DNA from 2 places in the Paenibacillus sp. Y301 genome. Region 1 is predicted to be linked to the other one. Evidence: riboswitches for the same ligand, from Rfam matches in the RefSeq annotation. Region 1 holds a riboswitch; the other holds the start of a gene.
What was found. A riboswitch is a leader RNA that binds a small molecule or an ion and turns the genes downstream of it on or off. The one in region 1 is predicted to bind cyclic di-AMP.
Positions count from the first base shown of each region.

Region 2: another riboswitch for cyclic di-AMP. It lies ahead of AC1D69_RS02040 (APC family permease); the one in region 1 lies ahead of AC1D69_RS09640 (alpha/beta fold hydrolase).

Region 1 covers NZ_JCAIUL010000004.1:248,140-252,574, reverse strand. The annotation lists partial or broken gene AC1D69_RS09655 (stalk domain-containing protein) at 81-455, shown strand; gene AC1D69_RS09650 (hypothetical protein) at 607-915, opposite strand; partial or broken gene AC1D69_RS09645 (GNAT family N-acetyltransferase) at 944-1,024, opposite strand; gene AC1D69_RS09640 (alpha/beta fold hydrolase) at 1,119-1,901, opposite strand; cyclic di-AMP (ydaO/yuaA leader) riboswitch at 1,913-2,074, opposite strand; gene AC1D69_RS09635 (zf-HC2 domain-containing protein) at 2,270-3,166, opposite strand; gene AC1D69_RS09630 (RNA polymerase sigma factor) at 3,166-3,648, opposite strand; gene AC1D69_RS09625 (ABC transporter permease) at 4,181-4,435, opposite strand, start outside.
Region 2 covers NZ_JCAIUL010000001.1:412,806-417,240, reverse strand. The annotation lists gene AC1D69_RS02050 (DUF4179 domain-containing protein) at 1-161, opposite strand, end outside; gene AC1D69_RS02045 (RNA polymerase sigma factor) at 145-663, opposite strand; gene AC1D69_RS02040 (APC family permease) at 871-2,688, opposite strand; cyclic di-AMP (ydaO/yuaA leader) riboswitch at 2,814-2,978, opposite strand; gene sigF (RNA polymerase sporulation sigma factor SigF) at 3,154-3,909, opposite strand; gene spoIIAB (anti-sigma F factor) at 3,921-4,382, opposite strand; gene spoIIAA (anti-sigma F factor antagonist) at 4,379-4,435, opposite strand, start outside.

The DNA of each region.
Region 1 (4,435 bases):
TCTTTACTTAGCGTTTCAATTTGTGCATTTTCAACTTTCGGGTTGCATTCCGTTAGCGCCGGGATGGTGATGGAGAACCGAAACAGCTGGATACGGTAAGCGTAATCATAGACGATACACTTATGGTACCCGCACGATTTATCTCCGAAGTGTTTGGAATTAAAGTTAGTTATAACCAAACAACAAACGTTGTTCAGCTAACGGATCCAAGAATCCTTAGCTCAGAAAGGCTTACACCCATTGATGAAATGCAAAATATAAATGAATCCTTTAACGACTTGATCGTACCTACAAATGTGATATTTTCTACTCATCCCACAGACGACGACAATAATAAACTAATGATAGAAGTATTCAATCACTCTTCTCAAACCGTGGACAAAGGCCGCTTAAATAGTAATGTTCTCTTCTTCGCAAGTAAATCAAACATATCTTTTATCGGTAAACACCATTGATGATGAGCCCATTCGTTATGTATTTTGCAATTATTTTGTAACACGTTGAGTACCGTTGTGTGGTTATTCCTATCAATAAACAAAGACAAAGAGGAGCTACTCCGCTGAAGTAAGCTCCTCTTCTATATTTAAAGTCTTTCAATGAAATAGATTACTCCCCCAACACATCTGCTCTTAATTCGCTTGCAACTTCCGTCATGATGGGAATCACTGCTTCATTCGTGCCGGAAACATATATATCTCCCTGATAGTGTCTGAATGGGATCTTAGTATCATTGTAGCTCCACATGAAGAAATCCCCTTCAATGGACATGCTTGTAGCTCCTGTCACGGTAAACACAGGGGTATATTCAAAATCCGGTTTAGACGCAAAATACTGTTTACACTCGTGTAAGGATATGGTCTGTTCTGAAATGCCATTCTCCTGAAGTGATCTTGTAATTCGATAGCGTTGACTCATTGTAATGCCTCCAATGTTAATAATAATTTCATAATTCTTTTGTCATAAATACACTGTATGGGTCTTCCACGTAATTTGCAAATGGTTCACAATATTGAAATCCAACACTAAGGCCCATTTAGGTCATCTATTTTTATTTCCAAAAAAATCACTCCACCATCTCTATAATTTCAATCATTACTTTTATTTTAACATCTACACTTCTATACAACATGTTGATCTATTAAAAAATTCAAGAGTAGTCGATTAAATAATTGAGGCTGACATAGATTACTTGGGTAAATGGCATCATCTACAATCTGGAGTTGTGCATAGGGAAACGCAGCTTCTATGTTCTTCATATGCTTTAGACCCCATTCATTCTGACTGCCAGCCACGCATAATATAGGCACCTGATATCGGGCTGATTGACGACACAAATCGATCTGTCGTAAAGCCATGCGCTGTTTGATTAATTCTGTTGGTCGCTTGTTCAGTAGGTCTTCTCGCATAATCCTATAAGCAGGTGTCCAATGATGGTAGGTCAGTTTAAGTGTACGCAGCAACAACTCCGCTGGTAAATAATACGATAGCCAACTGAAGGTCTCAAATACCTCCCATAGCTTATTCGTCTTGCCAGATAAGTAGCTATCCACTAGCACTAGAGCTCTCACCCGTTCCGGATAGAGATCAGCAAACCTCCCAGCTAGGACCCCCCCACTAGAACAACCGACGAGTGTCACCTTCGAAACGCCTAGTATATCTAGTAACTCTCTCAAATCTTCACATTGTGTGTCAATAATCCGATTAACTTCAACATCCACTTTTCCCGACTGACCATTTCCCCTCAAATCTAGTACGATCACCCTTGCTCTTGTACTAAAGTATTCCACTTGCGGATCAAACATATGGTGTGAGGACAGATGATCATGAACAAAGACTATGGGTACACCATTTCCATGTATCTCATAATATAAAGAAGTGCCATTCAATAGAATCTGGGGCATAATTTCAACGTTCCTTCTCTCCGTACGCTTACGAGGTTAGCTGACGGATTCGGGCTCAAAGAGTAACCCTACTCGAATATTTCGAGATTCACCCCAAGTGAAGAGACGATCACACATTACATCTTCACAGTTGGTTCCCCCGCTCCCTAATGGGAACTCAGCGATATAATTTTTGCAGAATAATAATGTATTCATTAATGACTTCGTTGTTCCTTTTCTTGTTCCAAGGCAATCATCATCATTTAACTATATATCTTAAAAAAATGCAAAAGGAGCCCGCGGTTGACAGGCTCCTCCAGTTGAACAAGTATCCAATTACATCGAATTATATCGTTTCAGATGAAGGCTGTAAAGTGAGTGAGCTATACTCATATCTTTTTCATTTTGTACTCTCTTATTAAAGATATAACCGCAAGAAAAGCAATATACAAAGGAAACCCAATTAATAATATGGCATACAAATCTCGTGTCGCAGTATATGACGACGTAGAAAATCCTCTAATAATTAACTGCCCTAAAAGATAGGATACCGGCAAAAACAACATTTTCATGGTCAAATTAATCACCCTTTTATGGCTACGGAACAGAGCCATAATTAATCCACAAATGACAGTTAAACTCATGGCAATAAGCGAATAATATGATAAGAATAATCTTGGTAAGGTAACTATTCCTCCACTTGGATTGATATCTTTACCATATACCAAAATATCTTCATTTCCATCTGTTAGGTTATAATATACAGCAGCTACATTTTCATCATTCGGATTTAAAATAGTATTATTTATACGAGATTTATTAATATTCCTGTTCCATATGCTATCCCATGTCGTTATATGATAAACATACCCTGTATTGTCCTCTGTAGGATATCTATTAATATCATATCCAGACACTGTATCCTCAAATATAGCAAGTACAGATCCATTATCCATTTCATTTATTGATACACTTTCCTTACTAAACGGAATGTACTCTGGTGCAGTCAAGAAAGCAATTGCTATAACACCAATTACAACCGTAAGCATTATTGAAAATATGGCTGTCTGAATTTTTTTCTTGCGTAATGTAGATTTTATCTTTAATAACGGAGAAGTATCAATATCTGCAGGTAGTTTATAAAAGGCCTTCATCTCATCAAGACAATTCCTACACTCCTCACACTGATCAATATGTTCTTCAAGCATAGCGCATGAGTCATCACTAGCTATATTCTCTATATATAAAGGTAAAATATCTCTAATAATATTACATGTTATTTTCATCAATAATCCCTCATTTCCTCTCTAATTTTATTTTTTGCCCTATGGAAAGTAACACAAGCCCAATTATCTGTTTTGCCAAATAAGTTAGCAATCTGCTTAAAGCTTAACTCTCCAAAGATACGCAGTGTAAAAACTTCCTTATACGGTTCAGAAAGGCCGTGGAGAATCTCATGAAGTTTAGTTGCCTCCTCAGATGAATATAATATTTTCTCCACATCAATATCACTTTTCTCTTCAGGTACTGTATCAAAATTGACCGTTTTTTTATTTTTTCGTAAATATGATATATATGTGTTTTTTGCTATTTGACATAACCACACCCGAATATCACAATTTCCCTTGAAACTATCAATTGATTTTATTGCCTTCAAAAATGTATCTGATGTTACATCTTCAGCGATATGTTTATCTCTAGATAAACTATATACAAATAAGTACACATCCTTAAAATATTTATTATATATCTCCTCAAGCTCTGTCACTCTCCCACCTCCTACCAATAAGACGCATGTAATGTGATAATCTTACAAATAATTTTAAAAATGTTCCAGAAATAATCCAAATAAAGAAATGGAGTAAAAAAAGCCTTGATATACCTATAAAGATGGTAAATAACGAGCATTAATAGGACACGTCTGACCAAATCACTCATTGGTTATACTAGTATTATTCGCTAATCATTAGGGGGAATCTAACAATGACTTATGAGGATATATATAACCTACACTTTCAACTTCTCAAAATATATGAGGACAATGAAAAGGTTCCTACTCCTTATCAAAGTGAAATAGATCACTTTAAACGGCAGTTAAACCTTTTTACTGAGGATATCGTTCAAAGGATTTTTGTTCTAAATCAAATACTTAAAATATATGAAAAGAATAGACAAACAAAAATCAAATGGTGCTCTGAGATGTACTTTTAATCTCGTAACCACACTAAATAACCATCCAACAAAAAAGCCTTGATAGACCAAGGCATCTGGTCATCAAGGTTTTAAATATTTGTCTCAGACTAAATCTTATAAGCCTTCATCGCTTTACGAAGCTCTTTCATCGTCGGACGTTTACCATACATCAGTACACCTGTACGATAGATTTTGGCAGATAACCAACCGAAGGCCAAAATGGAAACCATAAGAATGAGTATAGATACCCATATTTGCCATACCGCTATTTCTCCTAGACCAATCCTTACAATCATGGTCGTTGGCGATATAAATGGTATGAATGAAGCCACTTTCATCAAGGTCGAATCAGGGGCATTTAT
Region 2 (4,435 bases), on a different contig from region 1:
AGGATAACGATGGTTGCAGGCACGAACTTTCTTCTGCGATATGTAGAGTTCTGCTCCATCACTGATTTCCGCTTGGACACTTCCTGTTCAATTGCGGTCCACATCGTATCATAATTCGGTTGTGAGTTTACATCTACTTCGCATTCATGTCTTCGATCCATTTCCAATCATCTCCTTTACTTGGGCAGCAGTTATGCTTTGTAAAAGCTTCAGACCCCGATTCAATCTAGACTTCACTGTACCTTCAGGAACGTTAATTACGGCAGAAATCTCCGGTACCGTCAATTCGTTCACATAACGTAGCGTAAATACCATCCGTACCTTATTAGGGAGCATGCTGTATAACTTATAGAACTCCACTTTGGTTTCTCGTTGATCATAACTCTCTTCTACTGGATTGGATAAGAAGGGACGTGAGCGTAAATACGCACTCAATTCTTTAGCCCAGCCATTCTTGCGTCTTCTGAGTACACTACTACACTCATTAGAGGCGATCCTCAACAGCCACGGTTTGATCTCTCTTACTTGCGATCTGTCCGTTAGTATCGCTTTGACAAATACCTCCTGACACATGTCCTCAGCATCTGAACGGTTATGCATCATGTAATAACAGAGACTGTATACCTGTTCCTTGTATGTCTCGAATAGTTCGCGGTCGTTCATTTCCGAAATACACATCCCTCATAATCTTCTCGACTATATGACGTTTAACAACCAATAATCGTTCATTATACATTACAACTCGTTATAGGCTGTCTATGAGCAACTTCTTGTCCTCATTTTTGTGCAGCCAATATATTAGTAGATATGCAAAAAGGAGGTGCCCCTAGCTAGGTCAATAGCCAATGGGACAACCTCCTGTAAATGAATCTATTTATTTAAATGATACGGGACCGTTGTAATCACAATATCCTTCTGATTAACCAAAAAAGTACGAATCAGCAAACTTGATTGATTGTGTAATATATTTTGCCACCAATGCTTGGTAATAAACTGCGGAATCACAATTGTAATATGATCGGTTGCCGCTGTTTTCCATTCAACTGTTTCTATAAACCGAAGAAGGGGTTTAATCACACTTCTATACCGTGAACGCAGAACAATTAACCGTACACCTGGATTCCATTCGGCCCATTTCTGTTCCATCTTGTGAATCTCTTCTTCATCGAAGCCAATATATACTGCAACGACATTGTCCGATAAAGAACGCGCATAACTGATAGAATTAAGTACGACACGCGTAACGCCAGAGACGGGAACCAAAAATGTGCTACCTTTGATAACCGGTTTATCCACATCAAGCCGAATACGTAGTTGATCTGCTATATTCATATAATGCCGATGGATTCGTTTGAAGAGAAGCATAACTAACGGTAGGAATATGAACACCATCCATATATGCGAGAATTTGGTGAAAATAAAAATAAGCGTGATCGATAACGTTGTAATCATACCCACCGTATTTACAATAAAGCGATGTATCCATCCAGAGGGCTTCTTTTTAAGCCAATGAATCATCATCCCCAGTTGAGAAAGTGTAAACGGAATAAATACGCCAACCGCATATAACGGAATCAAACTTCCTGTATCACCATGGAAAGCCGCTACAAGTACAGAAGCCATAACGCCAAGAATAATAATCCCATTTGAGAACCCCAGACGATCCCCACGAACCATAAACATATGAGGCATGAACTTATCCTTAGCTAACATAAATGAGAGTAGTGGAAACGCAGAATATGCCGTATTCGCAGCAAGGAAGAGAATAACTGCTGTAATCCCTTGTATTCCGTAATACAGAACACCACGACCAAATACGGATTGTGAAATCTGCGATACAACTGTCGCTTTAAGATCAGGGGTTATACCATACCAGTACGCCAACAGACTTATTCCGGTAAACATCGCTGCCAGAATAACGCCCATCATTACCAACGTCTTAGCTGCATTCTTCTCAGCGGGTTGTTTGAAATTCGGAATGGCATTGGATACCGCTTCGACCCCGGTTAGTGCCGAACACCCTGAACTGAAGGCTTTTAAAAGTATAAATAAACTTATATTAGATACCGCCGAACCTAGTTCCGGAATCGCAGCATGAACATTGCCTGTTGCATACTTAATCACACCAGAAATTATTAGAACAAATATCGAAATGACAAACAAGTATACGGGAAAAGCTATAAATGAAGCTGCCTCTGTAACACCTCGTAAATTTATAAGCGTTAGAATTAATATGACCGAAATAGCAATAACGACGCTATAATCATGAAGATATGGAAACGCTGATGTAAGGGCATCCGTTCCAGCCGATGCACTTACTGCTACGGTAAGAATATAGTCGACAAGTAATGATCCACCTGCCATGAGTCCCATAGGAACACCCAAGTTTTCTTTTGCGACAATATATGCTCCTCCACCCATAGGGTAAGCAAATATGGTCTGTCTGTAAGAAAAAATAAGAATAGCTAAAAGTCCTAGTACAGCTAATGAAATTGGAATGGAGTACCATGCAGCGGAGAAACCAGCCACCATTAGTACGATTAGAATCTGTTCCGTACCATAAGCAACGGATGACAAAGCATCTGATGACAGAACAGCTAGTGCTTTAAATTTACTTAATTTCTCATGATCAAGTTCATTTGATTTCATGGGACGTCCGATCAGGACACGTTTAACCTTGCTAACCATCTTAAAGACCCCTTCATAAGCAACTTGTAACATCTATGTTGTACGCTACTTTAGGGAAGGTTAGCTTTGCGGTTTTTGTACACACATAATACCCTTACAGAAGAATTCCGTAAAGTTAAAAGTATGATCAAACCCACCAAAGCTTACGAGGTTAGCTGTCGGATTCGGACTGTGGAATAGCCCTACATATCAAACTTATTTTAGTCTGATTACGATTCACCCCATTGGTATATTTCCAATGTTTTGGTTCCCCCGCTTTTCCTTTTCAGAAAATTCAGCGCTCGAACAAATCCTATTACGAGAGCTAATTATAATCCGCTCGAACCAAACTGTATATATGAAATCATATGAAAATTAATGAAATTTTTGTGAATTATTTCGAAATATTTCTTTTCTTATTTTTTTCAATAAAATCAAAAAAACCTGAGACAACTATCTCAGGTTTCTTGATCATTACATGGTTGGCTATTGAGCAATCTGGTCACGGATGAGCTGAAGGATCTTCTTCTCCAATCGAGATACCTGCACTTGGGAGATTCCCAGTCTACCAGCGACCTCAGACTGTGTCTGATCTCGATAATAACGTAGGTAGACGATGAGCTTCTCTCGTTCAGATAGTCCCTCTATTGCCTCATTAAGTGCCAGTTTATCAAACCATTTATCTTGAGATTCATCTGCAATCTGATCCATTAAGGTAATGGGATCTCCATCATTCTCGTAGACAGTCTCATGAATTGAAGTTGGAGGCTTGTTAGCTTCCTGTGCAAATACAACTTCTTCTGGTGTAACTCCAAGATCGTCTGCTACTTCTTTAATCGTCGGCAGTCGATTTAATACCTTTGAGAGCTCGTCCTTCTTTTTACGAACCTTATTCGCCATTTCTTTCAGAGAACGGCTCACTTTAATAGTTCCGTCATCACGTAAGAAACGTTGGATTTCTCCAATAATCATAGGAACGGCATAGGTAGAGAATTTAACGTCATAACTCAGATCAAATTTATCAACGGATTTCAAAAGTCCGATACACCCAATTTGAAATAAGTCCTCCGGCTCATATCCGCGGTTCATAAACCGCTGTACTACCGACCAGACGAGACGAATGTTACAGTTCACCAGTGTATCCCGGGCAACATTATCCCCCGATTGACTAAGTGCAATAAGGCGTTTGACTTCCGAATCTTCCAAGTAGGTTTGCGAAGCTTTCTTAACATCAGCATCCATACGTCCAACCCCTAATTATATAAAGCTTTCTTGGATTCAATCCTCTTCTTCATCCTAATCGACGTGCCAAATCCGGATTCACTAGAGACTTCAAATTCATCCATGAAATTCTCCATAATGGTAAATCCCATTCCTGATCTTTCTAACTCAGGCTTAGAAGTATATAGTGGTTGCTTAGCAAGATCTAGATCTTCTATGCCTTGTCCACGATCTTCCACCGTTATTGTCACTGTGTCCCCTTTGATCTCAGCTGTAATGGTCACGATTCCTGTAGTATCAGAATCATATCCATGAATGATACAGTTGGTTACTGCTTCCGATACGACTGTCTTCAAATCACTAAGCTCGTCCATTGTAGGATCAAGTTGTGATATAAATGCGGCGACGGTAACTCGAGCAAATGATTCATTCTCCGACTTGGCAGCAAACTGCAACGTCATGAAATTATGAGCTAGAGTCTGTTCTTCACTCATGACACAACCTCCAGACTTGAGAGCGCATGGCTCTCGCTTTCATAGATAGGCAT